3 regions of the Streptomyces sp. NPDC002467 genome follow, and region 3 is predicted to be linked to each of the others. Evidence: riboswitches for the same ligand, from Rfam matches in the RefSeq annotation. Region 3 holds a riboswitch; each other region holds the start of a gene.

Region 1 (10,279 bases), on a different contig from region 3:
ACGACACCCACGCCCGGCGTCGGCCGGTCACGGGACCGTCGTCGCAGGCGGAGCAGGGGCAGGGTGTCGTGGGTGCCGCGTGGCCGGGGTGCCGAGCCGCGTACGTCGCACGCCGCGCTCGGAGGTGACGCGGGGCGTGCGGGGCCGGCGGAGGGGGCCGCCGAGCCCGGGCCCGCGGAGCGGGGTGGCGGGGCCGGGGAGCGCTACGAGGATCGGCGCGCGGAACCGGGGCCCGGGTCAGGCGGGCTGACAGATGGCGCTGGACGTACGCACCAGGTCGATGTGCCGGCGGGTGGTGAGGACGGGCAGAAGAATGGCTGATTCATGCATTGCTCGCACGGCCACCTCACCTCATTCCTAGTTTTCCTACCGGGCTGGTAGGCATCTTGGCAGACGTCGAGACTCGCCCCAAGAGGGCGTCCGAATGATGGACGGACTCATCTCGATGTGTGAGAAAGAGCAGGTCGGGCAGGTGCCGACGGCTCAGGGATTGGTCCAGGCCTCGGGAGTGGTCGTCAGCGCGGACACGTCGGCGGGCAGGTCGGCCGCGGCGACGTCGGCGAGCGTCACGCCGTCGAGGATCTCGCGAACGTTGGCGCGAAGGGCGATCCAGAGGGGCAGCAGCGATGTGGCCGGCCCGGTGTAGGAGAGGTCCGGCGGGCGGACTCCGCGCACCGAGACGAGCGGGCCGTCCACGATGCGGATGACGTCCGCGATGGTGATGGACCAGGCGGGCTTGGCCAGCCGGTATCCGCCGTTGCCGCCGCGCTGGCTGAGCACGAGCCCGCCGCGGCGCATGTCGTTCAGGATGCCTTCGAGGAACTTGTGCGGGATGTCCTGGGCGTCGGCGATGGCTTCGGCCTTCACCGGCCCGTCGTCCTCCGACGACGCGAGCTGCAGTGCGGCACGTACCGCGTAGTCCGCCCTGGCTGAGATCCGCATGCGCTCATTATCCCGTACGGATCCGGCCGCGTCCGCCGAGGGCGGGGCCGCCCGGGCGGGGCCGCGCGTCAGCGGAAGACGGCCGCCGGCACGCGGTGGGGGGCGTTGAGGTAGTGCTCGCCGATGGCGCGCAGGCGGTGCGCGACCGGTCGGTGGGCCGTCAGCACGCGGGCGTTGCGCCAGAAGCGGTCCAGGCCGGGGGCGTCGGCGAGTTCCAGCACCCGGGCGGTGATGTGCAGGGTGGCCTTGGAGGTCACCGTCTCGGCCGTGGCGACCAGCGCGGCGACGTCCGCGGGCTCGTCGGCGTCGAGGTGCGTCCCCGTGTCGAGGGCCCGCGCCATCGCCCCGGTCGCCCGGTCGACCACGGCGGTGGCCGTCTGGGCGGCGGAGGCGAGTTCCCCGTACGTCAGCAAGAGGTCCGGGTCCTCGCCGGGCAGCCGGTAGGAGCGACCGCGCCTGCTGAGGTCGCGGGCTTCGGTGAGGGCGCCCTCGGCGATCCCGAGGCCGACGTGACACAGGGCGAGCCGGAGCGCCGGCTCGGCGAGCGCGGTGAAGGGCGCCGTCGACTCCTCGTCGTGCGGCCGGCGCCCGAGCACCTGCTCGGGCGTGACGGCGACCCGCTCCAGGACGAGGTCGCCCGCGCCGGCGACGCGCTGTCCGAGGCGGTCGTGGGCGGGTTCCACGGTCACGCCCTGCGCGCCGGGCGTGATCCGCACGACCAGGACGTCACCGGTGCCGGTACAGACGGCGTCCAGCACGATGCGGTCGGCGACGGCCGCAGCCGTGTGCACGGACCGGCGCCCGTTCAGGACGTAGCCCGACCCGCGGGGCCTCAATGTGAGGTCCGGTCCGGCGTCGTCGTCGTCGGGCGTCGGATTGCCCACCGAGCCGGTCCACAGCCACTGCCCGCGCACCGACGCCTCCTCCAGGTCGGAGGCCTGGAGGAGGCCGGCGTAGAAGCGCGCGCTCCACGCGTGCGCGTAGTGGCGGGCGAGCACCTCGCCGACGGAGCCGTCCGCCGCGGAGATCTCCCGTACGACGGCGCATCCGGTGCGCCAGTCCGCCCCGCGCTCCGGCCCGGGCGGGGTGAGGGCAGCCGGCAGACCGGCCTCGCGCAGCCGCGCCGTCTCGTCGACCGGCGGCCTGCCCGCCCGGTCGCGGGCGACGGCGTCCGCGGCGAGGTCGTCCGCCACGTCGCGAGCGGTACGCAGGAGCGCGTGGCGCTGCTCTTCGGCAGGCCGGACGGCGGTGGTCATGTGGGCTACTCCGGAGCGTCGTCGGGCGGTCCCGGCCGGGTGCCGGATGGCGTGCGGCCGAATCCCACTTTTCCTATCGGATTGATAGGAATACTCTCCGAAGGGGCTTGGCTCGGCAAGACCATGGCCGCATGGTGGACACGTCCGTCCCGCAAGAGGAGACGGTCGGGGCCCGTGTCGCAGCTCACGGTCCGACATGCGCCAACCGGTCCCCACGTCCGGCGCGGTCGGCCTAGGGTGGGCCACGCAGCTGGTTCGCCCCCGTCCGCCAGGCGGGACGCGTCGTAAGAGGGAACCCGGTGGGAATCCGGGACTGCCCCGCAGCGGTGAGCGGGAACGACCGCCGTCATACGCACTGGGACCGGAACCGGTCCTGGGAAGCGACGGCCAGTAGGTGCCCGCCGGGAGACCGGCAGGCGTGCCCGTGAGTCCGAAGACCTGCCCGTTGCCCGTGCGCGATCGACCGCGCACGGTTTCCCGGTGACCTCGTGGGCGGGTCGGCGTGCACCTCGGACGGGACCTCCCGTCGCGTACCCGGACGTACGCGACCACGACGGTCCGCCCGTTCCGGCACCCCTTCGCGCCCTCGGCCCCACCGGGTCCATGGAGACACGCTCGCGAAGGAGAGTTCCGTGACCACCAAGTCCGCAGCCGCGGCAGTACGGGCCACCGTCCACGGCTACCCCCGGCAAGGACCGGACCGCCGGCTGAAGAGGGCCGTCGAGGGCTACTGGAAGGGCCGCACGAGCGCCGAAACCCTCCGGGAGACCGCCCGCGACCTGCGCCGGGACAACTGGGCGCAGCTGACCGGGGCCGGCATCACCGAGGTCCCGACCGGCGACTTCTCGTACTACGACCACGTCCTGGACACCAGCGTCATGGTCGGCGCGATCCCCGCCCGCCACCGCGCCGCCGTCGAAGCCGACGCCCTGGACGGCTACTTCGCGATGGCACGCGGCACGCAGGACGTGGCGCCGCTCGAAATGACCAAGTGGTTCGACACGAACTACCACTACCTGGTCCCCGAACTCGGCCCCGACACCGTGTTCACCGCCGATCCCGCCAAGCAGGTGGCCGAGTTGAAGGAGGCACTGGCCCTCGGTCACACCGCCCGCCCGGTCCTGGTCGGGCCCGTGACGTACCTGCTCCTCGCCAAGCCCGCACCCGGCGTCGACGCCGGCTTCCCGCCGCTGACCCTGCTCGACCGGCTGCTGCCCGTCTACGCCGAGGTCCTCGCCGAACTGCGCGCCGCGGGCGCCGAATGGGTCCAGCTCGACGAACCGGCCCTGGTCCAGGACCGCACCCCGGCCGAACTGAACGCCGTCGCCCGCGCCTACCGGGAACTCGGCGGCCTCACGGAGCGGCCCAGGCTCCTCGTCGCCTCCTACTTCGACCGGCTCGGCGAGGCCCTGCCCGTCCTGGCCAAGGCGCCCGTGGAGGGCCTCGCCCTCGACTTCACCGAAGCCGCCGAGGCGAACCTCCGCGACCTCGCCAAGGCCGGTGGCCTGCCCGGCAAGCGCCTGGTCGCGGGCGTGGTCAACGGCCGCAACGTCTGGATCAACGACTACGCGAAGTCGCTGACCACCCTCGGCACCCTCCTCGGTCTCGCCGACCGCGTCGACGTGGCGGCATCCTGCTCGCTCCTGCACGTACCGCTCGACGCCGACGCCGAGCGTGACATCGCCCCTCAGATCCGGCGCTGGCTCGCCTTCGCCCACCAGAAGACCACCGAGATCGCCACGCTGGCCCGCGGACTCGCCCGGGGCACCGACGCCATCACGGCCGAACTCGCCGCCAACCGGGCCGACCTGGCCTCCCGCGCCGCCTCCCCGATCACCCACGACCCCGCCGTCCGGGCCCGCACCGCAGCGGTCACCGACGCGGACGCCCGCCGCGCCCGCCCCTACGCCGAGCGCGCCGCGGACCAGCGCGCCCGCCTGGGCCTGCCGCTGCTGCCCACCACGACCATCGGCTCCTTCCCGCAGACCGGGGAACTGCGCCGGGCCCGCGCGGACCTGCGATCCGGCCGCATCGACACCGCCGCCTACGAGCAGCGCATCGAGGACGAGATCCGCGAGGTCCTCTCCTTCCAGGAGAAGATCGGGCTCGACGTCCTCGTGCACGGCGAACCCGAACGCAACGACATGGTCCAGTACTTCGCCGAGCAGCTCACCGGTTACCTCGCCACCCAGCACGGCTGGGTCCAGTCCTACGGCACCCGCTACGTACGGCCGCCGGTCCTCGCCGGGGACGTCTCGCGCCCGGAGCCGATGACGGTGCGCTGGACGACGTACGCCCGGTCGCGGACCGGCAAGCCGGTCAAGGGCATGCTCACCGGCCCGGTCACCATGCTCGCCTGGTCCTTCGTGCGCGACGACCAGCCGCTCGCCGAGACCGCGCGACAGGTCGGACTCGCCCTGCGCGACGAGGTCGACGACCTGGAAGCGGCCGGAACCCCGGTGATCCAGGTCGACGAACCCGCCCTGCGCGAAACGCTGCCGCTGCGCGCCGACGGCCACGCCGCGTACCTGGCGTGGGCCACGGAGTCCTTCCGCCTCACCACGAGCGGTGTCCGATCGGACACGCAGATCCACACGCACATGTGCTACGCGGAGTTCGGCGACGTCCTCCGGGCCATCGACGACCTCGACGCCGACGTCATCAGCCTGGAAGCGGCCCGCTCCCACATGCGGGTCGCCGACGAGCTCGCGGGCGCCGGCTATCCCCGCGAGGTCGGCCCCGGAGTCTGGGACATCCACTCGCCGCGCGTCCCCTCCGCCGCCGAGGCCGCGGCCCTCCTGCGCAAGGGACTCGGGGCCATCCCGGCCGAACGGCTCTGGGTCAACCCCGACTGCGGCCTGAAGACCCGCGGCTGGGCCGAGACCCGCGCCTCGCTGGAGAACCTCGTCGCGGCCGCCCGCGAGGTCCGTGCCGAGACCGGTCCCGCCTCCGCCTGATCCGCCTGATCCCGCTCGGGTCCGGGGCGGGCCCTGCGCCCGTCCCGGACCCGCGGTGCGGCTGTTCGCCGACGCCCCGCATCCGTCCGGGCCGCAGGGGCGGAAGAACCGGTGTGACGCCCCCGCGAGGAACGGAGCAGCCCATGGCGACCAGCCCCCGTACCCCGTCCGAACCGGCGCCGGGCCGCACGCTGTGCCTGGTGACCGGTGCCAGCGGCTACATCGGCGGCCGGCTCGTCCCCGACCTGCTCACCGCCGGCCACCACGTGCGCTGCCTCGCCCGTACCCCGGCCCACCTGCGGGACCACCCCTGGGCGGACCGGGTCGAGGTGGCGAGGGGCGACGTCACCGACGCGGAGAGCCTGCGCCCCGCCTTCCGCGACGTGGACGTCGCCTACTACCTGGTGCACTCGCTGGGCGCCGGCCGGGACTTCGAGGAGACCGACCGCAGGGCCGCCCGGACCTTCGCCGAGGAGGCCCGCGCCGCGGGCGTGCGCCGCATCGTCTACCTCGGCGGCCTCACCCCGGTGGACGTCCCCGAGCACGAGCTCTCACCGCACCTGCGCTCGCGCGCCGAGGTCGGCCGGATCCTTCTCGACTCCGGCGTCCCCACCACCGTCCTGCGGGCCGCCGTCGTCATCGGCTCCGGCTCGGCCTCCTTCGAGATGCTCCGCTACCTCACCGAACGGCTCCCCGTGATGGTCACGCCGAGCTGGGTCGGGACCCGCGTCCAGCCCATCGGCGTACGCGACGTACTGCGCTACCTCGTCGGCAGCGCGGCCATGCCGGACGACGTCAACCGCGCCTTCGACATCGGCGGCCCGGACGTCCTCACCTACCACGACATGATGGTCCGGTACGCGTCCGTCGCCGGGCTCCCGAGGCGGCTGATCGTGCCCGTCCCGATGCTCACCCCGGGCCTGTCCAGCCACTGGATCGGCCTGGTCACCCCCGTGCCCGCCGCCCTCGCCCGGCCGCTCGCCGAGTCCCTGCGGTACGAGGTGGTCTGCGCGGAGCACGACATCGCCGCGTACGTGCCGGACGGGCCCGACACCCCGGCCCCCTTCGACCACGCCCTCTCGCTCGCCCTCCAACGCGTCCAGGAGGCCCGCGTCACCACCCGCTGGTCCTCCGCCCTGTTGCCCGGGGCCCCCAGCGACCCCCTGCCCACCGACCCGGACTGGGCGGGCGGCAGCCTCTACACCGACGAGCGCGAACGCACCGTCGACGCCGATCCGCACGCCCTGTGGCAGGTCATCGAGGGCATCGGCGGCGAGAACGGCTGGTACTCCTTCCCGCTGGCCTGGGCCGTACGGGGCTGGTTCGACCGGCTCGCCGGCGGCGCCGGACTGCGCCGCGGGCGGCGCGACGCCCAGCGGCTGCGCGTCGGCGACGCCCTCGACTTCTGGCGGGTCGAGGAGATCGAGCGGGGCACGCTGCTGCGGCTGCGCGCCGAAATGAGGCTGCCGGGGCTCGCGTGGCTGGAGATGCGCGCCGAGCGGGACGACACGGGCCGCACCCGCTACCGCCAGCGCGCCCTCTTCCACCCGCGCGGACTCGTGGGCCAGGTGTACTGGTGGAGCGTGGCACCGTTCCACGCCGTGGTCTTCGGCGGCATGGCCAGGAACATCGCGCGCACGGCGGAGCGGGCCGTCGCCGATCGGACGAAGCAGGGCGTGCCGGGGTGAGGTGCCCGCATCCGGGGCGCCCCCGCACACGGAAGGGGAGTGCAGCACACCAGCACCAGCACAGCAGCCCGCCGGGCGAGCCCCCAGCGGCCCGCCCGGCGGCCGATCCCCGGGAGTGGCGCCATGACCGTCTCCGTCGTCCTCTTCACGTCCGACCTCCGCCTGCACGACCACCCGCCGCTGCGCGCCGCCGTGGACGCGGCGCGCGAGACCGTCCCGCTGTTCGTCCGCGACCCGGCCGTGGACCGGGCCGGCTTCGCGGCGCCCAACCGCCTCGCCTTCCTCGCCGACTGCCTGACCGACCTCGACGCCGGACTGCGGGAGCGGGGCGGGCGGCTCGTCGTGCGCGGCGGCGACACCGCCGCCGAAGTGTGCGCGGTCGTACGGCAGTCCGAGGCCGACGAGGTCCACATGGCCGCCGATCACTCGGCGTTCGCCCGTGCCCGGGAGGAACGCCTGCGCCAGGCCCTGGAGTCCGAGGGACGCCGCCTCTACGTGCACGACGCCGTCACGACCGTGGTGCCGCCGGGCGACGTCACCCCACAGGGCTCCGACCACTTCGCGGTCTTCACCCCGTACTTCAGGCGCTGGTCCGCCGAACCGCTCAGGACCCCGCTCGCGGCGCCCAGGACCGTACGGGTTCCGCACGGGCTGCGCTCCGAGCGACTGCCGACGAGCGCCTCCGTGGCGGACGTCTCCGAAGGACTGGCCACGGGAGGGGAGACCGAGGGCCGCCGGAGGCTCGGGGCCTGGATGTCCCGGCACGCCGACGCCTACGAGGAGCGCCACGACGACCTCGCGGGCGACGCGACCTCGCGCCTCTCCCCGTACCTCCACTTCGGCGCGGTGTCGCCGACCGAGGCCGTGCACCGGGCGCGGTCCCGCGGCGGCGCGGGTGCCGAGGCCTTCGTACGGCAGTTGTGCTGGCGGGACTTCCACCGCCAGGTGCTCGCGGCCCGCCCGGCGACGGCGGTCGAGGACTACCGGCCCCGGCACGACAACTGGCGGCGGGGCGCGGACGCCGAGGCGGACCTGAAGGCGTGGCGCGAGGGGCTGACCGGGTACCCCGTGGTGGACGCCGCCATGCGTCAACTCGCCCACGAGGGCTGGATGCACAACCGGGGACGGCTGCTCGCGGCCTCCTTCCTCAGCAAGACGCTCTACGTCGACTGGAGGGAGGGCGCCCGGCACTTCCTCGACCTCCTCGTGGACGGAGACGTCGCCAACAACCAGCTCAACTGGCAGTGGGTGGCCGGAACGGGGACGGACACCCGACCCCACCGGGTCCTCAACCCCGTCCTCCAGGCCAAGCGGTACGACCCTTACGGCGCCTACGTCCGCCGCTGGGTCCCGGAGCTGGCGGAGCTCCCCGGCTCCTCGATCCACGAACCCTGGAAGCTGAAGGGCCTGGACCGGGCCGCGTACGACTACCCCGACCCGATCGTGGACCTCGCCGACGGCCTCGCCCGCTTCCGGCACGCCCGTGGCAGGGACTGAGACCGGGGGACGTCGAATACGACGCACGATCGATGCGTGTTGAGCCGCCTCCTCCGTTGGTCGGAGGCTGGTGACGCGGGGACCACCCGGCACCGGCAGGAGGACGCGCACATGACCACGGCAGACCTCGAAGCGCCCGACGCGGTGTCCGAGACGGTGTCCGATGCGGCGCCCGAGACGGTGCCCGAGGCGGTTTCGGACGAGGAGATCGGTCGGGGGCTCGCCGCGGGCGACGAGCGCTGCCTGGCCCTCGCGCACCGCCGCTGGGGGCGGCTCGTGCACACCCTCGCGGCCCGGGCCCTGGGCGACCCGCGCGAGGCCGAGGACGTCACCCAGCAGGTCTTCCTCGCGGCCTGGCGGGGCCGCGCCGGATACCGTCCCGAGCGCGGGCCCGTGCCCGCCTGGCTGGTCGGCATCACCCGGCGCAAGACCGCCGACGCCCTCACCGACCGGTCGCGCCGGCTGGACCTCGTGGCCGCCGCGGGCGCGGCGCTGCCGCCGTCCGACGGCACGGGGGAGGGCCCCGAGCACGTCCTCGACCGGGTCGTGGTCACCCGGGAACTCGCGCGCCTGCCGCGCGTCCAGCGCGACGTGCTGACCCTCGCGTACTTCGGGGACCTGACACAGGCGCAGATCGCGCACCGCACGGGCTTGCCCCTGGGCACGGTCAAGAGCCATGCCCGCCGGGGCCTCATCCGGATGCGCCACAGCCTCGTGGCCGGGGCAGGACCGGCCACCCTGATCAGCGGGGGACAGCCCTCGCACTGCTGAGGTCACGGCCGGCCGGCGGCTCCGCGTAACTGCGGGCGAGGACGTCCAGCGCCTCCCTCAGACTCCCCGGGCGGAGCATGCCCGCCTCCACGGCGCGGCCCGCCCAGCCCGGCCCCGCGAGGAGCACCCGGGTCTGCGTCCGCGCCCCCTTGACCCCGAAGGAGCGCCCGGCGACATGGCGGGCGAGGGCGTGGTTCGCGGTGGACCGGGCCTGGGACCAGAGGACGACGGCGGCGGGGCCCAGCCGCCGCACGGCGGCGTCGAGCGCCTCGGCGGGCACGGCCGCGCCCAACATCCGGGTGGGCAGCCCGCGTTCGGCGAGCCCGGCGGCCAACGCCTCCAGGGGAAGGGTGTGCTGCTCGGCGGGTACGCACGCGAGGAGCACCGGGGGAGCGGCGGGCACGGATCCGTGTCCGGCGGGGGTGACCTGCCGCAGCGCCGTCGACACGTGCCAGGACAGCAGGTGTTCCACCTCGACGTACTGGTCTCCGGAGGACTCCCACTTGCGGCCCACCGCGTGCAGGGTCGGGACCATCACGTCCTCCCAGGCCGTGACGAGGCCGTGGCTCGCCACGGCGTCACGGAGGAGGGAGTCGAGGGTGGGTCCGTCGAGCCGGACGGCGGCGCGGGCGAGCCCCCGGCGCACGTCCCCCGTCGGCAGCCCGACGTCCGGTTCCTGCCGAGGGGGGCGGGCGGCGGCCGGTACGGGGATCGGGTGCCCGCGGCCTGCCCGGGCGGCCCGCGCGGCCTCGGCGGGGGGCACGCCGGAGGCGGTGAGCCGGCACATCTCGTCCAGCACGGCCACGTCCCCGGCCGTCCAGCGCCGGTGCCGCCCGCCCTCCCGGGCCGCGGGGCCGATGCCGTACCGCTGGTCCCACGAGCGCAGCGTGGTCGGCGACACCCCGAGGTGCCGGGCCACCGCCCCGGTCGTGAGGCCGTGTGCCGTATCGGACATGGGGCCAGCTTACGACGCACGATCGATGCGGGCGAGGCCACGGGGTGCGCGCGGGTCGGGCCGAACGCACGACGGCCCCGGGAAGGCCTTGGAGCGTCCGTTCGGGTGGCGTCATCCGTTCGCCGACGGCAAGTGCCGCTGGAAGCACGTCGGTCCGTGCTGTGCTGTGGCCTCGACCCGAACGGGGGTCGAACGCGGGCCCGCCCGCTGTCG
Region 2 (10,279 bases), on a different contig from region 3:
GCCGCCGCGGCCTCCCCGCGCCGGTTCGCGGGGCAGCCCGTCGAGATCGGCCACGGTCCGCGCGACCGACCACGCGTCGCCCTCACCTTTCACGGCAACGGGGACCCCGCCATCGCCCGCGCGGTGCTCACCGAGGCCGAGCGGGCGGGCGCGCGGGTGACCGTACTCGCGATCGGGAGCTGGCTCGACGCGCACCCGGACATGGCCCGCCGCGTCCTCGACGGCGGCCACGAGCTCGGCAACCACACCCAGCGCCACCTCGCGATCAACGACATGCCCGAGGCGGAGGCGTACGCCGAGATCACCGGCTGCGCCCAGCGGCTCAAGCGCCTCACGGGCTCCATCGGCACCTGGTTCCGGCCCTCGCAGACCCAGTACGCCACCCCCCTCGTCCGCACACTCGCCCAGCGGGCCGGGTACCCGCACGTCCTCTCGTACGACGTGGACTCCCTCGACTTCACCTCACCCGGTGCCGCGGCCGTCATCCGCAACGTCACCGGGACGATCCACGGCGGATCGGTGGTGAGCCTGCACTTCGGCTACGCGGACACGGTCGACGCGATGCCTCCCCTCCTCGACGAACTCGCGCGCCGCAAGCTGCGCGCGGTGACCACCACGGAGCTGCTGACCCCATGACGACCATCCGCCTTCCCCGGAAGGCCACCGTGCTGCTCGCCGGTCTGGTCCTCGCCGCCCTGGCCGGCTGCGGATCATCCGACAAGGGTCCCGCCGAGGCCATGGGCACCAAGGGCCCGGCCAAGCCCGTCAAGGCCGTGCCCGCCATCCCGCCCGGACTGCCCGGCATGCCGCCCGTCCTCGACCCCAATGACGTCTACGCGGCGGACCGGCCGAACAAGCTCTCCCCGGTGGTCAAGGACTTCCCGTCCCGCGTCTACGTGCCGAACACCAACTCCAACACGGTGTCCGTCATCGACCCGACGACCTACCAGGTCATCGACACCATCCCGGTCGGCGTCCAGCCCCAGCACGTGGTCCCGTCCTGGGACATGAAGACCCTGTGGGTCAACAACAACCGGGGCCACACGCTCACCCCGATCAACCCGGCCACCGGCGAGGCGGGCAAGCCGGTGGAGGTGCACGACCCGTACAACCTCTACTTCACGCCCAACGGCAAGTACGCCGTCGTCATGGCCTCGATGGACAAGGAGCTCGTCTTCCGCGACCCGCACACCATGGACCGCGTCAAGACGGTCCCGGTGAGCTGCTACGGCGTCAACCACGCGGACTTCTCGCTCGACGGCCGCTACTTCATCGTGAGCTGCGAGTTCTCCGGCGAACTCCTCAAGGTCGACACCGAGAAGATGGAGGTCATCGGGCAGCAGAAGCTGCCGTTCGAGGGCGCGATGCCGCAGGACGTGAAGGTCTCGCCGGACGGGAAGACCTTCTACGTCGCCGACATGATGGCGGACGGCATGTGGGTGCTCAGCGGCGACAAGTTCGAGACGCCCAAGCTGCTGCCCACGGGCAAGGGCTGCCACGGCCTGTACGTGAGCCGCGACTCCAAGGAGATGTACGTCTCGAACCGCGGCGAGGGCAGCATCTCGGTCTTCAATTTCCCGCAGAACAAGCTCACCAAGAAGTGGGAGCTGCCCGAGGGCGGCAGCCCCGACATGGGCGGCGTCTCCGCCGACGGCAAGGTGCTGTGGCTGTCCGGCCGCTACAACTCCGAGGTCTACGCCATCGACACCACGAGCGGCAAGGAACTCGCGCGTATCCCGGTGGGCAGCGGCCCGCACGGCCTCGCCGTGTACCCGCAGCCCGGCCGCTACTCCCTCGGCCACACCGGCATCTTCCGGTAGCCGGCGGCCCGTGGTCGACGGGCGTGAGGGGCCCCGGGAGCTCGCACTGCTCCCGGGACCCCGGTCCGGTGCTACCAGGCGACGGGCAGCCGCTCCGGCAGGCGCTTGATGAAGCCCGTACGCCAGACCAGGTTCTCCGCGGGGACCGCGAGGCGCAGCCCGGGCAGCCGCTCGACCAGCACCTCCAGGGCGATCTCGGCGTGCGCCCGGCCCAGCGCGGAGGCCGGGCAGAAGTGCCGGCCGGCGCCGAAGGCGAGGTTGGCGTTCGGACTCTCGCGCTCCAGGTCCAGCACGTCCGGCTCGTCGAAGGCCGCCGGGTCGAAGTTGGCCCCCTCCAGCAGGACGAGCACCAGCTCGCCCTTCATGACCCGCACCTCACCGACCCGTACGTCGGCCAGCGCGATGCGCGGCAGGCCGTCCCCGACGGACAGGTTCCAGCGCAGCAGCTCCTCCACGGCCCGGCCCATGCGCTCCGGGTGGTCCCGCAGGTACCCGATGAGCTCGGGCCTCTGGAGCAGCGCGAGCACCGCGAGGGTCAGGAAGGCGGAGGTGGACACCGCGCCCGCCCCGAAGAGCGAGACGGCGACCGTCGCGAACATCTCGTCGGTCAGGTGCGCCGACTCCGGGTCCGCCTCCCTCAGCTCGGCGAACTTCCCGAGGAGCCCCGTACGCTCCTCGGGGTCCAGCGAGAGCTGCACCCTCAGCCGGTCGGCGAAGTAGCCGACGTCCTTGTACCAGTTGAGGGCCGAGTCGGCGAACGGTTCGCGCGCGGTCATGAACGCGACGTCCAGCCCCGACATCAGCCGGCGCCAGTCATCGAACGGCACCCCGAGCACCTCGCAGTGCAGGGCCGCCGAGAAGGGGTCGGCGAAGCCGGCCCGGAGGTCGGCCGGGCCCCCCTCGTCCACGATCCGGTCGAGCAGCTCGCCGGCCTTGGCGAGCAGCCGCTCCCGGAGCCCCGCCTGGCGCGGGTTCAGGGCCTTCATCACGGCGCTCCGCAGCCCCGCGCCGTTGATGTTGCCCATGTTGTTCACGACCTCGGGCGGGATCGTCAGCGCGTACTGGCGCGGTACCCCGGCGTCGGCCGTGTCCTTCAGGCTGAAGCGTTCGTCCTCCAGCACCTGCCGGGCCAGTGCGTAGCTGCTCACCAGCCAGGCCGGGTCCCCGGTGAGGGTGCGGACCCTGGCGACCGGGGCCTTCTCGCGCAGCCAGGCGCACTCCTCGGGCAGGACGTCGCCGCGGCGCGAGAGCGGGAAGTCGAGGAGCGGCTGCCCTTCCGGGGCGTTCGGGTCAAGCTGCTCGACGCTCATCGAGGTCCCCTCCGGTCGTGGTGTTCTCGGGCCTGACGACGGCGTACGCCTGGTTACGGGTCGCGCGCAGACCCCCGCCGCGTGCGAAGAGGACGTCCGTCAGCGGCATCCGGACGTGGTACGCGGCCACGGAGGACGGCACGTCAAGGATGCTCGGGGTGTCCACGAAGAACGGCAGCTCGGCTGCCATGTAGTCGAAACAGACGCGCAACTGCTCGTCGGTGATCGATTCACCTTCCGGCAACTTCGATCCGACAAAATGAAGGGCCATCTCCTCGCAGCCCTTGCGGAATTCGTCGTCGGTTTCCAGGAAATGCAGAACCCGCCGGTGCAGCAGTTGATAAACGGGGTTCGACTGGAACTCGGAAAGCGCCCTCACTCGGATTTCCGCCTGCGGAGCGGTCGACTCCGACGACTCCGACAGCTCCGACACGCCTTTGGTGATCCTGCGCCGGACCGCCTTGATCTCCTTCGTGGCGCGCTTCTCCGCGTGCTCCCCCGTGTAGCCGAAGGCGGCGAACATCCGGTCCACGTGGAGGTCCGCGTACACGAAGTCGACCTGTGCGAACCGGGTCACTGCCCACCGGGCCAGGCCGGCGATGCGCTCGGAGCTGAAGTAGCTGTTTCCGGGGCTCACCCCGATGAGTACATGGTCGCCGTCTTCCCAGATGTGCCGGCAGGTGCGGGTGAAGGGCAGAACTTCGAATGATGCGTCGTCCGTGATCGTCATTTGATTGATCGCCCTTTATGCCACTAGTCCCGGGGAGCCCTGCGCTCCTGGTGTGGCGGCAATGCCGTTACGTTATGCGTTGATCCCGGAGCGTGACAAGGGGGTGCCGCAATTGTTGGGTGGAATTATAGATTCCGCCTACTCGGGAGTTAATTGAATTTCTTTCTGCCGCTTGAACGGGACCCGCGGCGGCCCCCGGCCCGGGCGGCCGCTACCCTGGGCCGGTCAACAAGCACCAAGAAGGGGTGGACCCAGTGGCGGACATCGAGAGCGCACGGGCGACGTTCGACAAGTTCGACGTCGACGGCGACGGCTTCATCACGGCCGACGAGTACAGCGCTGCCATGAAGGCGATGGGTGACGCGTTCGTCACCGCCGCGGTCGCCGACGCCGTGGTCGCCTCCAAGGACCTGAACGGCGACAAGAAGCTGAGCTTCGACGAGTTCTGGGCCTCCCTGAACAAGTAACACCTCACCGCACGCCCCCTCCCCGCCCGCCGGGGCGGGGGCGCGGTCATGCCTCCGGCCCGGTCCCGCCGTCCTCGGTCCCGCCGTCCCCGGTGCCGCCGTCCTCGGTCCGGCCACCCGCGGCCATGTCCTCGACCTCGGCCAGCGCCTCCTCCAGCCAGTGCAGCCAGAACGTCTCCAGGGCGATCCCGCCGTGCAGCACGAGCCGGCGCAGCCGGTCCTCCACGGCGTCGCGCCCGGGCGGGAAGTCCTTCTCCTCGATGGCCTCGTACTGCGCCAACTGCCTCTGGTGCAGCTCCAGATGACGCCGCAGCTCCGGCCCGAGCCCCTGCGGCCCCACGACCCCCGCCGCGCGGATCCGCAGCAACAGCGGGTCCCGCATCGGCTTGGGGTCCTGGCTCTCGCCGACCCAACGCGCGAGCTCGGCGCCGCCCGCCGGCAGCACCTCGTACTCCTTCTTCTGCCCCCGCAACGGCACCTCGCCGGGCAACTCCCGGATCAGCCCCGACTCCTCCAGCCGCCCCAGCTCCCGGTAGATCTGCTGGTGGGTCGCCGACCAGAAGTACCCGATCGACTTGTCGAACCGCCGCGTCAGCTCCAGCCCAGACGAGGGCTTTTCGAGCAGGGCGGTGAGAATGGCGTGCGGGAGCGACATGCCGCCATCCTAGATACGCCGGTCCTGCCGATCCCGCGGCAGCTCCAGGACGGCGATCCCGTTCTCCACGGCCACCGCCACGCGGGTGCCGTCGCCGTGCAGGGCCGTCACGGGGCTGGGGAAGTGCGTGACCCCGTACGCCCCGTCCCGTCGGGGCACCGCCACGTCGGGCCACTCGGCGAGCACGGTGCCGTCCGTGGCGTCCACCAGGCGCGGATGCCCGTACAGGGACAGGACGCGGTTCCCGCCGCAGGGGACGAGCGTGCCCCAGTCGGCGGCGCCCGCGCTCCGGTGGAGCCACCGCGCGGCGGAGCAGGACCAGACGGCCAGCTCCCGCACGCCCAGGGCCCGCTGGTCCTCGCCATCCGCTTCCCCGGCACCCAGGTCCCAGTCGTTCGCGGCCACCGCCAGCCGGTCCGAGTCGAGCCAGCATGCGGAGCTCACTTCGGCGTCCAGCGCCGCGTTCCCCGGGGCCCCCTGCCCGTCGAGCAGCGAGGGGTTCGCCGCAGCCGCCTCCAGGTCGTAGGCGCTCACCAGGCCGAACGGGCTCCACACCCAGCCGGCGGACAGCAGCCGCCTGCCGTCCGGGCTCACGGCGAGCCGGGAGTGGAAGAAGTCGCGGGGCTCGCGCGGCCCGGAGGTGAGCCGCTCCCCGCTCGCGGCGTCCTCGACCTCCAGGACGTTGTACTCCTCCGGGCAGTGGACCAGCACCTCGCGCCCGTCCGGCAGGGTGCCGAGGGCGACGGGGTAGTCGTAGTCCCGGGCGGAGTAGTGGCTCCGGTCCAGCTCCCGCGCGATCCTCTGCCCGTCGAGGAGGAGCGCCTTCGTGCCGCGCTCCTCGTAGACCACCGTCCAGCGGCCGGAGGGCGAGTGCGCGGCCCGGTCGAACTCGTACCCGTACCGGAACCCGCTCGCGTGCTCGGCCCCGTCCGGGGTCCAGCGGCGGAACGCGCCCGCCGCGTCGACCAGTTCGTCGCCGTCCCAGCGGAGGGACCCGGGAGTGCCCGAAGCCTTGAAGATCCTCATGAGCGGCGAACCTACCTACTGCCAGGGGGTCAGCGCCTCCGGGATTCGGGGGCCGGGGGCGTGCGGGTCCAGGAGGCCGTGGGCGCGGAGGACGGCAGTCACCGCCGGGGACCAGGCCTGGCGCAGGCCCGCCTCGGCCAGCAGGGACGGGTCCGAGAGGAGGGTCCCGGCCGGGCCCGTGCGGATGCCCGACGGGGTCAGCACCGCCGCGTCGTCGGCCCAGCGGACCGCCAGGTCCACGTCGTGCGTGGCCATCACCACCGTGGTCCCGGACGCCCGCAGGCCCGCCAGGACGTCCAGGAGCCGCTCCTGCCCGTCCGGGTCGAGCCCGGCCGTCGGCTCGTCCAGGATCAGCACGCGCGGAGCCATCGCCACCGCGCCCGCGATCGCCGCGCGCTTGCGCTGGCCGTAGGAGAGGAGGTGGGTCGGGCGGTCGCGAAGCGCCGTGATGTCCAGGGCCGCCAGGGCCGAGTCGACGCGCTCGCGGACCTCCGGCGCGGGCAGGCCCAGGTTCATCGGGCCGAAGGAGACGTCCTGCTCCACGGAGGCGGCGAACAGCTGGTCGTCCGGGTCCTGGACCACCAGCTGGACCGCCGTCCGCAGCCGGGTCAGGCCCTTGCGGTCGTACGTCACCTCCGCGCCGTCGAGGTGCAGCGAGCCCGAGCCGGGCCGCAGGCCCCCGCTCAGCAGCCGCATCAGCGTGGTCTTGCCCGAGCCGTTGCGGCCCAGCAGCACCAGCGCCCGGCCCCCGGCGATCCCGAAGTCCACGCCGGACAGCACGGCGGGCCCGTCCTCGTAGGCGTAGCCCGCGCCCACCAGCTCCACCAACGGCCTCACAGGTACAGCTCCTTCAGTACGAGGGTCACGGCCACCAGGGCCGACAGCAGTGCGGCGGACGCGGCGAGGAACCGCCACGACAGGGCCGCCTCGGGCACGAGCACCCGCAGCGAGCCGTCGTAGCCGCGCCCCGCCAGGCCCGACTGGAGCCGCGCGGCGCGGTCGAAGGCCCGTACGAACGAGGTCGCGGCCAGGCCGGCCACCGAACGCCAGGCCGCCGCCCGCCCGGTGTTCCCGAGGCGGGCCGCCTGGGCCTGGCGGATGCGGGCCAGCGAGTCGAGCAGCAGGAACGTGATCCGGTACATGACCAGGGCCACGTCCACCACCGGGGCCGGCACGCCCGCCCGGACCAGCCGGGGCAGCACGTCCGACACCGGGGTGGTGAAGGCGAAGAGCAGCACGCCGAGCGAGGCCGCCGAGGTGCGCAGCAGCAGCTCGACGGCGTGCTGGAGCCCGCCGGGGGCCGGCGCGACCCAGCCCCCGGGCCCGCCGACCGAGACCAGCAGCGGCAGCGCCCCGGTGAAGCAGAAGCCGAGCGGGATCCGGAAGGCCCGCCACAGCTGCCGCCGGGCCACTCCGGCGGGCCCGAGCAGGACCGCCAGCGTGGCGGCCCCGACGATCGGCCCCCCGGGCCAGGCCGGCAGGCACACGGCGGTCACCGTGAGCCCGATGCCGAGCAACGCCTTCTCCAGAGGATGCCGCCACCGCCACCGACTGCCGTGCGCGGCGACATCGATGGGCAACACCGTCAGCTCCCCCCGCCGCCGGCCCCGGACCCCGTCTCCGGGCCCTGTCCGGCTGCCACGCCCTCCGCCGCCGGGTCCGCGGCGGCAGCGGCGGCCGCGCCCTGTCGGCGGCCCTTGCGGAGGCCGAAGTAGTACGCCAGTACGCCCGCGCCCAGGGCCGCCTGGAGGGCGAACAGGGCCGATTCGATCTCCGCCGACGGGGGCTCGTACAGCGGTGAGAACCAGGGCTCGTAGTCCGGCTTCAGCTCGGTGATGGCGGCCTCGGCCTGCGCGTCGGCGCCGGTGAACGGCTCCTCCTTGCCCTCGCCGAGCCCCAGCGCGAGCGGGAGCACGGCGAGCGCCGCCACCAGGAACAGCAGCAGGGCGTTGATCTTCGCGTTCCTGCTCACCGGGCCACGGCCTCCTTCGCCTTCGCGACGCCGAGGCGGATCAGGTCCGAACGGCTCGACCGCATCAGCAGCCGCATCACCAGCACGGTCAGCAGCCCCTCGCTCACCGCGAGCGGTATCTGCGTCACCGCGAAGATCCCGCCGAACTTCCCGAGCGCGCCGAGGAAGCCCGTACCCGGGTCCGGGAAGGCCAGCGCCAGCTGCACCGAGGTCACGCAGTAGGTGACCAGGTCGGCGACGAAGGCACCGAAGAACACGGTCACCATCAGCGGCACGTCGAGGCCCCGCAGCAGCCGGTAGATCCCGTAGCCCGCCCACGGCCCGGCGATGGCCATCGAGAAGACGTTGGCGCCGAGGGTGGTCAGCCCGCCGTGCGCCAGCAGCAGCGCCTGGAAGAGCAGGGTGATCGTGCCCAGCACCGCCATGACCGGCGGCCGGAACAGGATCGCTCCGAGCCCCGTGCCCGTCGGGTGCGAGCAACTGCCCGTCACCGAGGGGATCTTCAGCGCGGACAGGACGAAGGTGAACGCTCCGGACGCCCCGAGCAGCAGGGTGCTCTCCGGATTGGCCTTCACCTCACGGGTGAGGGCGCGGACACCGTGTACGACGAAGGGGGCGGACGCGACGCCCCAGGCGGCCGCGTGCCATGGGGGTAGGAACCCCTCGGCTATATGCATGAGTAGGGAAGACCTCTCCAGCACCTCGTGGATGGACAGCGCGCCCCGGCCGGTCTCCTGGCTCACGGGTTCTGATGCCCGGGCCCCGCCTTCCCGGGGCCGTGCGGTCTCCCGCGCGGGCCCAGTGGCTTCCCGTAGGAGTGGAGCCGGACTTCCCGATCACAGTGGCGAGGGCCGCACCGGTTTCCCACCGGTTTCCCGAACACCAAGGCCCACTGACCCTATCCCGTCCGGCCGCGCCCCGATGGCGCCACCTCCCGACCCCGGCCAGGCTGGGGGAGTGACTGCCGAACCCGACTACTCGAACCTCTCCGCCCTCTTCGTGAACTGCACGCTCAAGCGATCGCCCGAGGTCAGCAACACCGAGGGTCTGATCGACAAGAGCCGTGCCGTCATGGAATCGGCCGGAGCCCGTACGTCGCTCATCCGCGCCGTCGACCACGACATCGCGACCGGAGTCTGGCCGGACATGACCGAACACGGCTGGGAGACCGACCAGTGGCCGGTGCTCTACAGCCAGGTGATGGACGCCGACATCCTCGTCCTCTGCGGCCCGATCTGGCTCGGCGACAACAGCTCCGTGATGAAGCAGGTCATCGAACGGCTCTACGCCTGCTCCTCGATCCTGAACGACCAGGGGCAGTACGCCTATTACGGCCGGGTCGGCGGCGCGCTGATCACCGGCAACGAGGACGGCGTCAAACACTGCGCCATGAACGTCCTGTACAGCCTCCAGCACCTCGGCTACGCGATCCCGCCGCAGGCCGACGCGGGCTGGATCGGCGAGGCCGGACCCGGGCCGTCCTACCTCGACCCGGGCTCGGGCGGCCCCGAGAACGACTTCACCAACCGCAACACCACCTTCATGTCCTGGAACCTGATGCACCTGGCCGCCCTCCTCAAGGGCGCGGGCGGCATCCCGGCGCACGGCAACCAGCGCTCCCTGTGGGACGCCGGCTGCCGCTTCGACTTCCCGAACCCCGAGCACCGCTAGGTTCAGCGGGCGATGTCCACGACGAACCGTTCGGGGGAGTGCAGGGGGAAGGCGCGGTAGTAGGGCAGCGTGTCGAAGGCGGCGCCGAAGGTCACGTACCCCTCGAAGTCCCCGGTGAGCGCGATGCCCTTGAGCTTGGGCAGGGCGATCCTCTGCAGCCTGGGTCCGAGGTAGACGTTCCCGCCCGCGTCGTCGTGGGCGGCGGCGGGATGGAGGCGGATCTCCAGGAAGTACCTCCCGGGCAGCGGCACGGGCTTGCCGGACCCGTCTTGGACCAGGTGCGGGACGGGGGTGACGGTCGCGGTGGGGACGTACCCCCGGATGTCGATGACGATCCGGTCATAGGTGGGGTGCCCGGCCCAACGGGCATCGACCACGAGCGGGCTGCCGGACTGCGCCCGGGCGGCGGTGGTGGTGGCGGTGGCGGCCGGTGCGGCGAGCGAGAGCCCCGCGGTGAGCAGGACACCGGAGGCCAGGGCCGCGATCCGGCGGAACTGTCGGTGGATCATGACGTCCCCTCGATTCTCGAGAGACTGGGGACAAACGTGTCAAATGTGAAGACATCGGACGTGCGGCATCGGTTGCACCAGCGGCCGGACCGGTCGACACGACCGGAAGAGGGGCGCCA
Region 3 (10,279 bases):
GTGAACCCTTCGCAAACTTGGCAAACGCGCGGCGGAAGATTCGCAGAAGTTGGCAGACGTACCTCGTTGATGGCACTGCGTGCCGCTGTCAAAGTCTGTTGTGCGGCCCGCCGGGCCCTGACGGTCAGGCAGGCGTGCTGGGCCCGACCGGCTCCCTGACGGCGGGAATCCGGCCAGTCCGATCAGGCCGACCTGCGGCATTGCTCAGTTCCTCCCTGGAGGGCTCGGCGGCCCGCAACCTCAGATGAAGGCACACAGTGCCAACCTTCCACCGCGAGAGTCGGGAGGTTGGCAGACCACGCGAACCCATGGAGACGGTGACGGTCATGGCAGACACCAACACGACGGCGGCGGCCGAGCAGCTCAGGCAGCGGTGGGCCGACGACCCGCGATGGGCGGGCATCGAGCGCACCTACACGGCCGAGGACGTCGTCCGGCTCTCCGGCAGCGTCCGCGAGGAGCACACCCTCGCCCGCCGCGGCGCCGAGCGGCTGTGGCGGCAGCTCCACGACCTCGACTACGTCCACGCCCTGGGCGCGCTGACCGGCGGTCAGGCCGTGCAGCAGGTGCGGGCCGGCCTCCAGGCGATCTACCTGTCCGGCTGGCAGGTGGCCGCCGACGCCAACCAGGCCGGCCACACCTATCCCGACCAGTCCCTGTACCCGGTCAACTCCGTTCCCCAGGTGGTCCGCCGGATCAACAACGCGCTGCTGCGCGCCGACCAGATCGCCACCGCCGAAGGCGGCTCCGACACGACCGACTGGCTGGCCCCGATCGTCGCGGACGCCGAGGCGGGCTTCGGCGGTCCGCTGAACGCCTTCGAGCTGACGAAGGCGATGATCGCGGCGGGCGCGGCCGGCATCCACTACGAGGACCAGCTTGCCTCCGAGAAGAAGTGCGGCCACCTCGGCGGCAAGGTCCTCGTCCCCACCGCCCAGCACGTCCGCACCCTGAACGCGGCCCGCCTGGCCGCCGACATCGCGGACACCCCGACCCTGGTCATCGCCCGCACCGACGCCCTCGCCGCGAACCTGCTGACGAGCGACGTCGACGAGCGCGACGCGCGGTTCTGCACCGGCGAGCGGACCGCGGAGGGGTTCCACCGCGTCCGGAACGGCATGGCACCCGTCATCGCCCGGGGTCTCGCCTACGCCCCGTACGCCGACCTCATCTGGGTCGAGACCGGCACCCCGGACCTCGCCCAGGCCCGCGAGTTCGCCGAGGCGATCCACGCGCGGTACCCGGATCAGATGCTCGCCTACAACTGCTCGCCGTCCTTCAACTGGAAGGCGGCCCTGGACGACGACCGGATCGCCACGTTCCAGAAGGAGCTGGGCGCCATGGGCTACACGTTCCAGTTCATCACGCTGGCCGGCTTCCACTCCCTCAACCACGGCATGTTCGACCTGGCCCGCGGCTACGCCGAGCACGGCATGACCGCCTACGTCGACCTCCAGGAACGCGAGTTCGCGGCGCAGCAGCACGGATTCACCGCCGTCAAGCACCAGCGCGAGGTCGGCACCGGCTACTTCGACCTGGTCTCCACCGCCGTCAATCCCGCTTCCTCCACCACCGCTCTCACCGGCTCCACCGAGGAAGAGCAGTTCCACTAGGCCGTCTCGTCCGGATCTTGACTCACCCTCCCCCAGCCCCAGGGGGCTGGGAGGTGCCCCCTGCCGCCCGGCACCGCACCTCGCCTCCTTGGCGGGACACCCGAGTACGTCCAGTACAAGGGCGCCCCGCCAAGGCGCCGATGCACGGCACCGGACGACACGGGCTTGACCGGCAAGATCCGAAAGAGACGGCCTGGACGCCCCGCCCCACCCTCGGCAGGAGACCGCATGACCACCACCGTCACCACGCACCGGGTCCGGGTCCTCGCGGCACCCGGCGACCGCCACGACGAGATCCTCACGGCGGAGGCGCTCGACTTCATCGGCCGACTCGACGCGGCCTTCGCCGACCGCCGCCCGGACATCCTCAAGGAGCGGATCCGGCGCAAGGACCGCCTCGTCTCGGGATCACCGCTCGACTTCTCCATCGCCACGGCAGCCGTCCGTGCCGACCCCCACTGGCGCGTGGCCCCGCCCGCTCCGGGCCTGGAGGACCGCCGGGTGGAGATCACCGGCCCGCCGGACCGCCGCATGACGGTCAACGCGCTCAACTCCGGTGCCCGGGTGTGGATGGCCGACTTCGAGGACGCCACCGCACCCACCTGGAACAACGTCATCGGCGGCCAGCTCAACCTGCTCGACGCGATCGAGCGCCGCATCGACTTCACCACGCCCGAGGGCAAGGAGTACCGCCTTGGGGAGGACCTCGCGACCATCGTCGTCAGGCCCCGCGGCTGGCACCTGCTCGAAGAGCACCTGGAGATCGACGGACGCCCCGTCCCCGCGGCCCTGGTCGACTTCGGGCTGTACTTCTTCCATTGCGCGCAGCGCCAGATCGACGCGGGGCACGGCCCGTACTTCTACCTCCCCAAGCTGGAGAACGCCGGCGAGGCCCGCCTGTGGAACGACGTCTTCGTCCTCGCCCAGGAACTCCTCGGCATCCCGCGCGGCACCGTCCGCGCCACCGTCCTCATCGAGACCGTCACCGCGGCCTTCGAGATGGAGGAGATCCTCCACGCCCTGCGCGAGCACAGCGCCGGCCTCAACGCCGGCCGCTGGGACTACCTGTTCAGCATCGTCAAGACCTTCGGCCACCGCACCGACTTCCAGCTCCCCGACCGGGCGCAGGTCACCATGACCGCACCCTTCATGCGGGCCTACGCCGAACTCCTCGTCCGCACCTGCCACAAGCGCGGCGCGCACGCCATCGGCGGCATGGCCGCCCACGTGCCGGCCAAGGACCCCGACGCGAACACGGCGGCCCTGGCCAAGGTCCGCCTGGACAAGGAACGAGAGGCCGAGGACGGCTTCGACGGCTCCTGGGTCGCCCACCCGGCGCTCGTCCCCGTCTGCCGCGAGGTCTTCGACGCCGTCCTCGACGAACGGCCCCACCAGCTCGACCGGACCCGCGAGGACGTACACGTCCGCGCCGCCGACCTGCTCTCCGTGCGCCGCATCAGCGCCCCGCCCACGGCAGCGGGAGTACGGGCCAACGTGGCGGTCTCGCTCCGGTACTTCGAGGCCTGGCTGCGCGGCCACGGAGCGGTCGCCCTCCACGGCCTCATGGAGGACGCGGCCACCGCCGAGATCGCCCGCGCCCAGCTCTGGCAATGGCTGCGCCACCGGAGGATCGACCGGGACGACCTCCTCGCCGTGCTCGACGAGGAATGCGCCGCGCTCACCGCGGAGCGGCCCTACGCCCTCGTCCCGGAGGCCAGGGCCGTATTGGAGAGCACCGCCCTGGCGCGGGACCTGCCCGCCTTCTTCACCCCCGACGCCTACAGCCGTCACCTGGTCCGCCGAAGGGAGGAGCGGTCATGAGCGCCGGTATCCGCCGGGTCGGCATCGTGGGCGGCGGTCGGATGGGCGCCGGCATCGCCGAGGTCTGCGCCCGCGCCGGACTCGACACGGTCGTCTGCGAGGCGGACGACACGGCCGCGCGTGCGGCGCGCGAACGGGTCGCCGTCTCCTTGGAGCGTGCCGTCCAGCGGGGCGGGCTCGACCGGATCTCGGCCGAGGACGCCCTCGCCCGCCTCGTCTTCACCGGTGGCCTCGACGCCCTCGCCGACCGGCAGCTCGTCATCGAAGCGGTGACCGAGAACGCGGACGTCAAGATCGAGACCTTTGCGACGCTGGACAAGATCGTCGAAGACCGCGGGGCGATCCTCGCGACGAACACCTCGTCGCTGCCCGTCATGCGGCTGGGCATGGCCACCGGGCGCGCGGACCGGGTCGTGGGCCTGCACTTCTTCAACCCCGTGCCCGTCCTCCCGCTGGTCGAGGTGGTCGCCTCGCTGCACACCTCCGGCGAGACCGCGGAGACGGTGGAGGCCTTCGCCCGGGAGAGCCTCGGCAAGACGGTGATCCGGTCCCGGGACCGGGCCGGCTTCGTCGTCAACGCCCTTCTCGTCCCGTACCTGTTGTCGGCGATCCGCATGGTCGAGTCCGGCTTCGCCACCGCGACAGACGTCGACGCGGGCATGGAACTCGGCTGCGCCCATCCCATGGGCCCGCTCAAGCTCGCCGACCTCATCGGCCTCGACACCGTCGCCGCCATCGCGGAGTCCCTTTACGACGAGTTCAAGGAACCCCTCTACGCTCCGCCGCCGCTGCTGATGCGGATGGTGCAGGCCGGGCTGCTGGGCCGCAAGACGGGCCGAGGGTTCCACCCCTACGGCCGGGACCGATGACGACCGCAAGGCCCGCTTGCAGGCCCCGGTCCGCTTCACGCGCTCGCCCGAGCGCACGGACGCGGCCGGGGCCTGACGCCGGAGCCGTCTACGCCTCCGACAGACCGGGGACCGCGCGCGGCCGGCCCTCGGCGTCGATCGCGACGAAGGTCAGGCGGGCGGTGGCCACCTCGGTGGCGGGGGTGGTGGTGGCGTTCCAGCGTTCCGCGGTGACGCGTACGGCCACCGTCATCGAGGTCCGGCCTGCGCGTTCGAGCACGGCGTGGACGGTGAGGAGGTCCCCGGCGCGGGCGGGGGCGATGAACGTCATGCGGTCCACGGAGACCGTCACGGCCGGTCCGTCGGCATGGCGGCCCGCCGACGCCGCGGCCGCGTCGTCGATGAGCTTCATGACGACGCCGCCGTGAATGGTGCCGTACAGGTTGGTGTCGTGCTCGCTCATGATGTGGGCGAGGGTCACACGGGAGTCGGCCGGCGCCTTGTGGGCGCGGGAGCCTGGGGTGATGTCCGTGGTCACGGAACTCTCCTTCGCGAGTCGTGGCTCGACCCGGTGGTGTGCCCGGGGGCGCGAAGGAGCGGCGGGACCGGTGGGGGTGCCCGCTGCCGCCGGCCCGCCCACGAGGCCCTCGGGTCTCCGTACGCGCTCGTCGCGCACGGGCAGCGGCAGGTCTTCGGACTCGCGGGCACGCCTGCCGGTCTCCCGGCGGGCACCTACCGGCCGTCGCTTCCCGGGACCGGTTCCGGTCCCAGTGCGTATGACGGCGGTCGTTCCCGCTCACCGCTGCGGGGCAGTCCCGGATTCCCACCGGGTTCCCTCTTACGACGCGTCCCGCCTGGCGGACGGGGGCGAACCGGCTGCGTGGCCCACCCTAGGTCACGGCCGCGAGCATCCCCGCCGGGAGGCCCCGGCTCCGTCACGGGCGGGGCAAAGACGCTCCGGCCGCTCCTGACGTCGCGCGGCCCGGGTCGAGCGCGGTGTGCTCGCGCACCGCGATCCGCGCCAGTTTCGTGAGCATCATGCCGTTGCGGACCGCGACGACGTAGTCCACGGGGAGGCCGTGCATCCGCGTGCCGGGGCCCCGGAGGGGGTGCCAATCGAGGGTGAAGAGGGTGTGCTCGCCCCACGGGATCAACTGCATGGCGATGCGAGCCGCGCCGAAGGATCCCGCCTTCGCTTCCAGTTGCAGGCGGTGCAGCGGTTCACAGATGCGGACGACGCAGGTGTCGTCGAGGGTGAGGGGGCCGAGGCCGACGCGGACCTTCAGCCGTGCGCCGACGGCCGGCCACTGCGGGTCCACGGCGAGGACCTGCTGGGTTCCCGTCACCCACTCCCCGTAGCGGTGGCCGTCGGACAGCAGGTCCCAGACTTCCGACGGTGAGCTGAGGATCAGACGGCGGTTCCGGGCCATAACCACGCTCCTGGAGAAGGGGCGGCGCGGCCCCCGACCGCTCCGCGGCTCGCCGGGCGTCTCTCCGGCCGTCCCATGGGCTTGGCTTCCAGCGTCGTGCCGAGCGCGGCGCCTGCACAGCCCGAGGACTCCAGACGGGTGACGAGCGCCGACTGCCGCGCGCACGGCGAAGGCGGCCCGCACCCGGATCCTGACCGCCATCGCCACCGCCTGGGGAATCCGGCCGGACCGGCCCCGCCGCTCACCGGTGGTCGGGACGCGGAGCCGGTCGTCCGGCGCGGCGGGACCGGACCCGGGCCGACCGGCCGAGTACCGAGGCGATGAGCCCCAGCACCACGGCCGAGGCGCCACCCACCACCCCGTTGCCGGTGCCGGGACCGCCGTCGGCGACGGACGGGTTCACCACGCCGACGACCAGGCCGAACAGCCCCGGCGCCCGGCGTCGGGCTGCTCGGCATGCGCGAACGCGTCACCGCCCTCGGCGGCCTGCTCCGCGCCGAACCGCGCGACGGGGGCGGCTTCAGCGTCCAGGCCGAACTCCCCGTGGAGCAGACGTCGTGATCCGCGTCCTGCTGGTCGACGACCAGCCCCTCATCCGCAGCGGATTCCGCGCGCTCCTGGACCTGGAGGACGACATCGAGGTGGTGGCCGAGGCCGCCGACGGCAAGGAGGGCCTGGAGCTCGCCAAGCTCCACCTGCCCGACATCGCGCTCATCGACATCCAGATGCCGGTGGTCGACGGCATCGAAGCGACCCGGCGCATCGCCGCGGACCCGGCCCTCGCCGGGGTACACGTCGTCATCCTGACCAACTACGGTCTCGACGCGTACGTCTTCGACGCGCTGCGCGCCGGCGCGGCCGGATTCCTCGTCAAGGACATCGTCCCGGACGACTTCCTGCACTCCGTGCGCGTGGCCGCACGCGGCGACGCCCTGCTCGCCCCCTCGATCACCCGCAAGCTGATCGACAGGTACGTCTCCCAGCCGCTCCACACCGGCGCCGGGACGGAGTTGGCAGAGCTGACCGGCCGCGAACGCGAGGCCGTCGCGCTCGTGGCGCGGGGCCTGTCCAACGACCGGATCGCCGAGCGCATGGTGATCAGCCCGATGACCGCGAAGACCCACATCAACCGGGCCATGGCCAAACTCCACGCCCGTGACCGCGCCCAACTCGTGGTCCTCGCCTACGAATCCGGCCTCGTCACTCCCCGTACCCCGAAATAGGCTGGCGTTCCGGGGAGGGCGGAGGCACCTTCCCCGGAAGGATTGCGGGCGGACGCCGGCCTCGCGACCCGTCGCCCGGGGCCGCTCACCACCGGCATGGCGCGCAACGACGTCCGGGGCGCCCCGGACGGAGGGCGGGTGCGTGCGCCGGTCGGCGCGCGGCGGGTGCGGCCGCCGAGTCCCCGGCGGGCGCGAGCCGGGCGGCCCCCGCCGGGGCGGGGGCTGGTCGGCCGGCGCGGAAGGATCGCAAGGGCGGGCTGTCGCCGGGACGGGGGATGGCATCGGCCGCGGCCCGCAGGTCACACCACGGGCGAGAGCGCGGTCGCCCGCCTCGATCGCGGCGTCGGCCCGCGCGAAGGGCGGCCGCGTTGCGCCGACCTCCGGTCCGGCCCGGCGAACCCCCCTGCCCGCTCATGGCGACACCCCGCGCCGCCGCACTCGATTTTCGGGTCGACGGCCTTCACGCCGTACGGATCAGCGCACGGACGAGTCGCTCGACCTGCGCCTGGGCCCCCGGAGCCGCATCCGCGGAGCCGGTCATCAGGAGGTGGTGGAGGGTGCCCACGAGTGCGAGCGCCACCGACTCCACGTCCATCGGTGCCGCGACCCTCCCGAGGTCCTGCTCCGCCCGCAGGTAGCCGCTGACCGCCTCCTGGATCGCCGCGAACCCCGGCGCCCCCGCCTGCCAGGCCTCCCGGACGCGCCGGGCCGCCACCGGCCGGGTCACCGCCAGTCCCACCAGCCCCGGGTCCAGGGACAGCACCGCCGAAGCCACATCCGCGAGGTTCGCGGCCGGCGATCCGGTGCCGGCCCTGGAGGGCAGGTCCTCCGACAGCGCGGCGGCCGCCCCGAACCGGTGCAGGACCAATGCGGCGACGAACTCGTCCAGCCCGGCGAAGTGCGTGTGCAGCACCCCCTTGGCGCACTCGGCCTCCTCGGTGACGGCCCTGCTGGTCAGCGCCGCGGCCCCGTCCCGGGCCAGGACGCGCTCCGCCGCCGCGAACAACCGCTCCCGCAGGCCTTCGATGGCTACTCCGCGAGGTGACATCAACTTCCTCCTGAGGCAGGGGCATTGCAGGTATGGGCGCCTGCCCATACTGTTTGGGCGTGTGCCCATTCTAGGGCTCCCGCTCCCCGACCGGAGGTCATTCCGCATGCAGCAGACCGCCAACACCGCCCAGGCGCAGGCATGGAACGGCTACGAGGGCGCCCACTGGGCCGCCCACCACGACCGCTGGAACGCCGTCAACGCCGGCTTCGACGAGCCGCTCCTGGCGGCCGCGTCGATCGGTCCCGGGGAGCGCGTCCTCGACATCGGCTGCGGCGCGGGCGCGACCACGCGCCTGGCCGCCCGGGCCGCGGAGCAGGGCCACGCCATGGGCCTCGACCTCTCCGGCCCCATGCTCGATCAGGCCCGGACCGTCGCCGCCGCGGAAGGCATCGCCAACATCTCGTTCACGCACGGCGACGCGCAGGTCCACGACCTGCCCCGAGCCGCCTTCGACGTCGCCATGAGCCGCTTCGGTGTCATGTTCTTCTCCGACCCAGCCGCCGCGTTCGCCAACATCGCTGCCGCCCTGCGTCCGGGCGGGCGCATCGCCTTCCTGAGCGCGGCGGGACCCGAAGGGAACGAATGGCTGACCGCGCTCACCGGGCTCAAGGACATCCTGCCGATCGGCGGCTTCGGAGCCGCCGGTGGACCGGGCATGTTCTCCCTGGCCGACCCCGACGCCGCGACCGGCCTGCTGCGTGCGGCGGGTCTGCGCGAGGTGCGCGCCGCACACGTCCAGGCGCACGGGAACTGGGGTCGAACCGCCGCGGAGGCCGCGGACTTCCTCCTCGACACGGGACCCGGCCGGCACCTCCTGAACTCGGTCGATCCCGCCACTCAGGCGCTCGCGCGCCGCCGCCTGACCGAAAACCTCGGCGCCCACGAGTCCGACGGCGCGGTCCGACTCCGCAGCACCGGCTGGCTCCTGACCGCCGAGGTCGGCGCCTGACCTGCGAGAAGCGCGCGTCCTCGATCGACTCCCGGCCCGGAAACCCGTTGGCGGTGATGGAATCCGACTGCGCGATGCCGGTCAACGCGTGCGTGGTGCCCGGGAGTCGAGCCACTCGGTGCCACATGGGGCACCAGCTCGACACGGACTCGTTCGGCTGAACCGGCGACGGTCCGAAGCCCGCCCGGACCTGCGAGGACGCCCGGCGACCGATCGCCGGCGGCCGTACCACAACCACATCATCGTGTAACCGGGCGTCCGACGCCTCGTTAGGGATTGACGCTGGGTTGATCCAGCGTCAGAACCGTTCCCTTTCGAAAGCTCAACAAATGGATACAGAGAACCCGTCCACCCGCCCCGGCCGCTTAAGGGCCGCCGTCATGAAGACGGTTGTCGCCCCACGGACGATCCGCGCCAAACTCATCCGCATCCTCGTCGTCGCCGTCGCCCTGCTCCTCACCCTGCTCGGCCTCTCGGTCGCCCAGCAGGTGGGCGACTACCGCAATGCGACCAAGACCACGTCGAACGCCGAACTCGCCATCGGAGTACAGGACTTCGTCCACGAACTCCAAAAGGAACGCGGCCTCACCGTCGGACGCGTCGCAGGCGTCGACCGCTTCCGCACCATGCTCCCGGCACAGCGTGCCGCCACCGATGACGCTCGGTCCCAGCTGTCGCGCCGCCTCACCGCCCGTGAACGCGACGGCGATGGCGACAGCGCCTCCGCCGCGGCCGTGCGCAAGGCGCTGAAGCGACTCGACGGCCTGGCGGGCATCCGCGCCTCGGCCGATCGGGGCGACTTCGACGTCAACGGGACCGTCGACTACTTCACCGAGGTCATCACCTCCCTCAACCAGCTCGGACTCGGCGTCCACGAGGTCCGCGACGACGAGCTCCGCTCCGCCTTCAACGCGCTGCAGATCCTCAGCCTGGCCAAGGAGTACACCGGCGAGGAGCGGGCCATCGTCCTCGGATCGGTGCCCACGGGCCGATTCCGCGGCGATTCGTACGCACGCTTCCTGGCCGCCCGCGCCGCCCGTCTGGACGAACTGCTCCTCTACCCCGAGTGGGCCACCCCCGGGGAGAGGCAACGCCTCGACGAAGCGCTGCGCACGCCGCAGGCGCTCCGCTTCCTCGCGCTGGAGAAGACCGCCGCCGACAGCGTCGGCCAGCTGCCCGCGGACAAGATCACGGCCGCTGAATGGTGGGACACCTCGACCGCCACCATCGACGGCATGCGCACCGTGCAGAGCACGCTCGGCGCCGACATCCAGGCCCGCGCCGACCGCACGGAACGGGACGCCACCCGCGCCCTCGCACTCTTCGCGCTGCTCGCCCTCGGCT

What was found. Region 3 has a riboswitch for cobalamin ahead of ACFYYJ_RS29065 (acyl-CoA thioesterase). Riboswitches for the same ligand answer to the same signal wherever they lie in the genome.
Region 1: it holds a riboswitch for cobalamin, as region 3 does, so the genes downstream of both, metE (5-methyltetrahydropteroyltriglutamate--homocysteine S-methyltransferase) here and ACFYYJ_RS29065 (acyl-CoA thioesterase) in region 3, are expected to answer to the same signal.
Region 2: it holds a riboswitch for cobalamin, as region 3 does, so the genes downstream of both, ACFYYJ_RS27365 (energy-coupling factor ABC transporter permease) here and ACFYYJ_RS29065 (acyl-CoA thioesterase) in region 3, are expected to answer to the same signal.

The regions. Positions count from the first base shown of each region.
Region 1 is NZ_JBIARJ010000006.1:303-10,581, forward strand. It holds gene ACFYYJ_RS14410 (putative leader peptide) at 238-330, opposite strand; gene ACFYYJ_RS14415 (RrF2 family transcriptional regulator) at 484-942, opposite strand; gene ACFYYJ_RS14420 (acyl-CoA dehydrogenase) at 1,011-2,198, opposite strand; cobalamin riboswitch at 2,484-2,638, shown strand; gene metE (5-methyltetrahydropteroyltriglutamate--homocysteine S-methyltransferase) at 2,831-5,155, shown strand; gene ACFYYJ_RS14430 (SDR family oxidoreductase) at 5,299-6,843, shown strand; gene ACFYYJ_RS14435 (cryptochrome/photolyase family protein) at 6,967-8,340, shown strand; gene ACFYYJ_RS14440 (sigma-70 family RNA polymerase sigma factor) at 8,452-9,111, shown strand; gene ACFYYJ_RS14445 (MerR family transcriptional regulator) at 9,083-10,066, opposite strand.
Region 2 is NZ_JBIARJ010000014.1:180,793-191,071, forward strand. It holds gene ACFYYJ_RS27315 (polysaccharide deacetylase family protein) at 1-636, shown strand, start outside; gene ACFYYJ_RS27320 (YncE family protein) at 633-1,820, shown strand; gene ACFYYJ_RS27325 (cytochrome P450) at 1,892-3,130, opposite strand; gene ACFYYJ_RS27330 (tRNA-dependent cyclodipeptide synthase) at 3,111-3,860, opposite strand; gene ACFYYJ_RS27335 (EF-hand domain-containing protein) at 4,115-4,327, shown strand; gene ACFYYJ_RS27340 (PadR family transcriptional regulator) at 4,374-4,982, opposite strand; gene ACFYYJ_RS27345 (hypothetical protein) at 4,992-6,008, opposite strand; gene ACFYYJ_RS27350 (ATP-binding cassette domain-containing protein) at 6,024-6,845, opposite strand; gene cbiQ (cobalt ECF transporter T component CbiQ) at 6,842-7,591, opposite strand; gene ACFYYJ_RS27360 (energy-coupling factor ABC transporter substrate-binding protein) at 7,594-7,980, opposite strand; gene ACFYYJ_RS27365 (energy-coupling factor ABC transporter permease) at 7,977-8,657, opposite strand; cobalamin riboswitch at 8,687-8,882, opposite strand; gene ACFYYJ_RS27370 (flavodoxin family protein) at 8,938-9,651, shown strand; gene ACFYYJ_RS27375 (hypothetical protein) at 9,654-10,160, opposite strand.
Region 3 is NZ_JBIARJ010000016.1:58,447-68,725, reverse strand. It holds gene aceA (isocitrate lyase) at 327-1,613, shown strand; gene aceB (malate synthase A) at 1,842-3,434, shown strand; gene ACFYYJ_RS29070 (3-hydroxybutyryl-CoA dehydrogenase) at 3,431-4,303, shown strand; gene ACFYYJ_RS29065 (acyl-CoA thioesterase) at 4,392-4,820, opposite strand; cobalamin riboswitch at 4,969-5,123, opposite strand; gene ACFYYJ_RS29060 (SRPBCC family protein) at 5,218-5,712, opposite strand; gene ACFYYJ_RS29055 (DUF6223 family protein) at 5,954-6,118, opposite strand; partial or broken gene ACFYYJ_RS29050 (sensor histidine kinase) at 6,136-6,273, shown strand; gene ACFYYJ_RS29045 (response regulator) at 6,270-6,935, shown strand; gene ACFYYJ_RS29040 (TetR family transcriptional regulator) at 7,396-7,983, opposite strand; gene ACFYYJ_RS29035 (class I SAM-dependent methyltransferase) at 8,090-8,935, shown strand; gene ACFYYJ_RS29030 (nitrate- and nitrite sensing domain-containing protein) at 9,265-10,279, shown strand, end outside.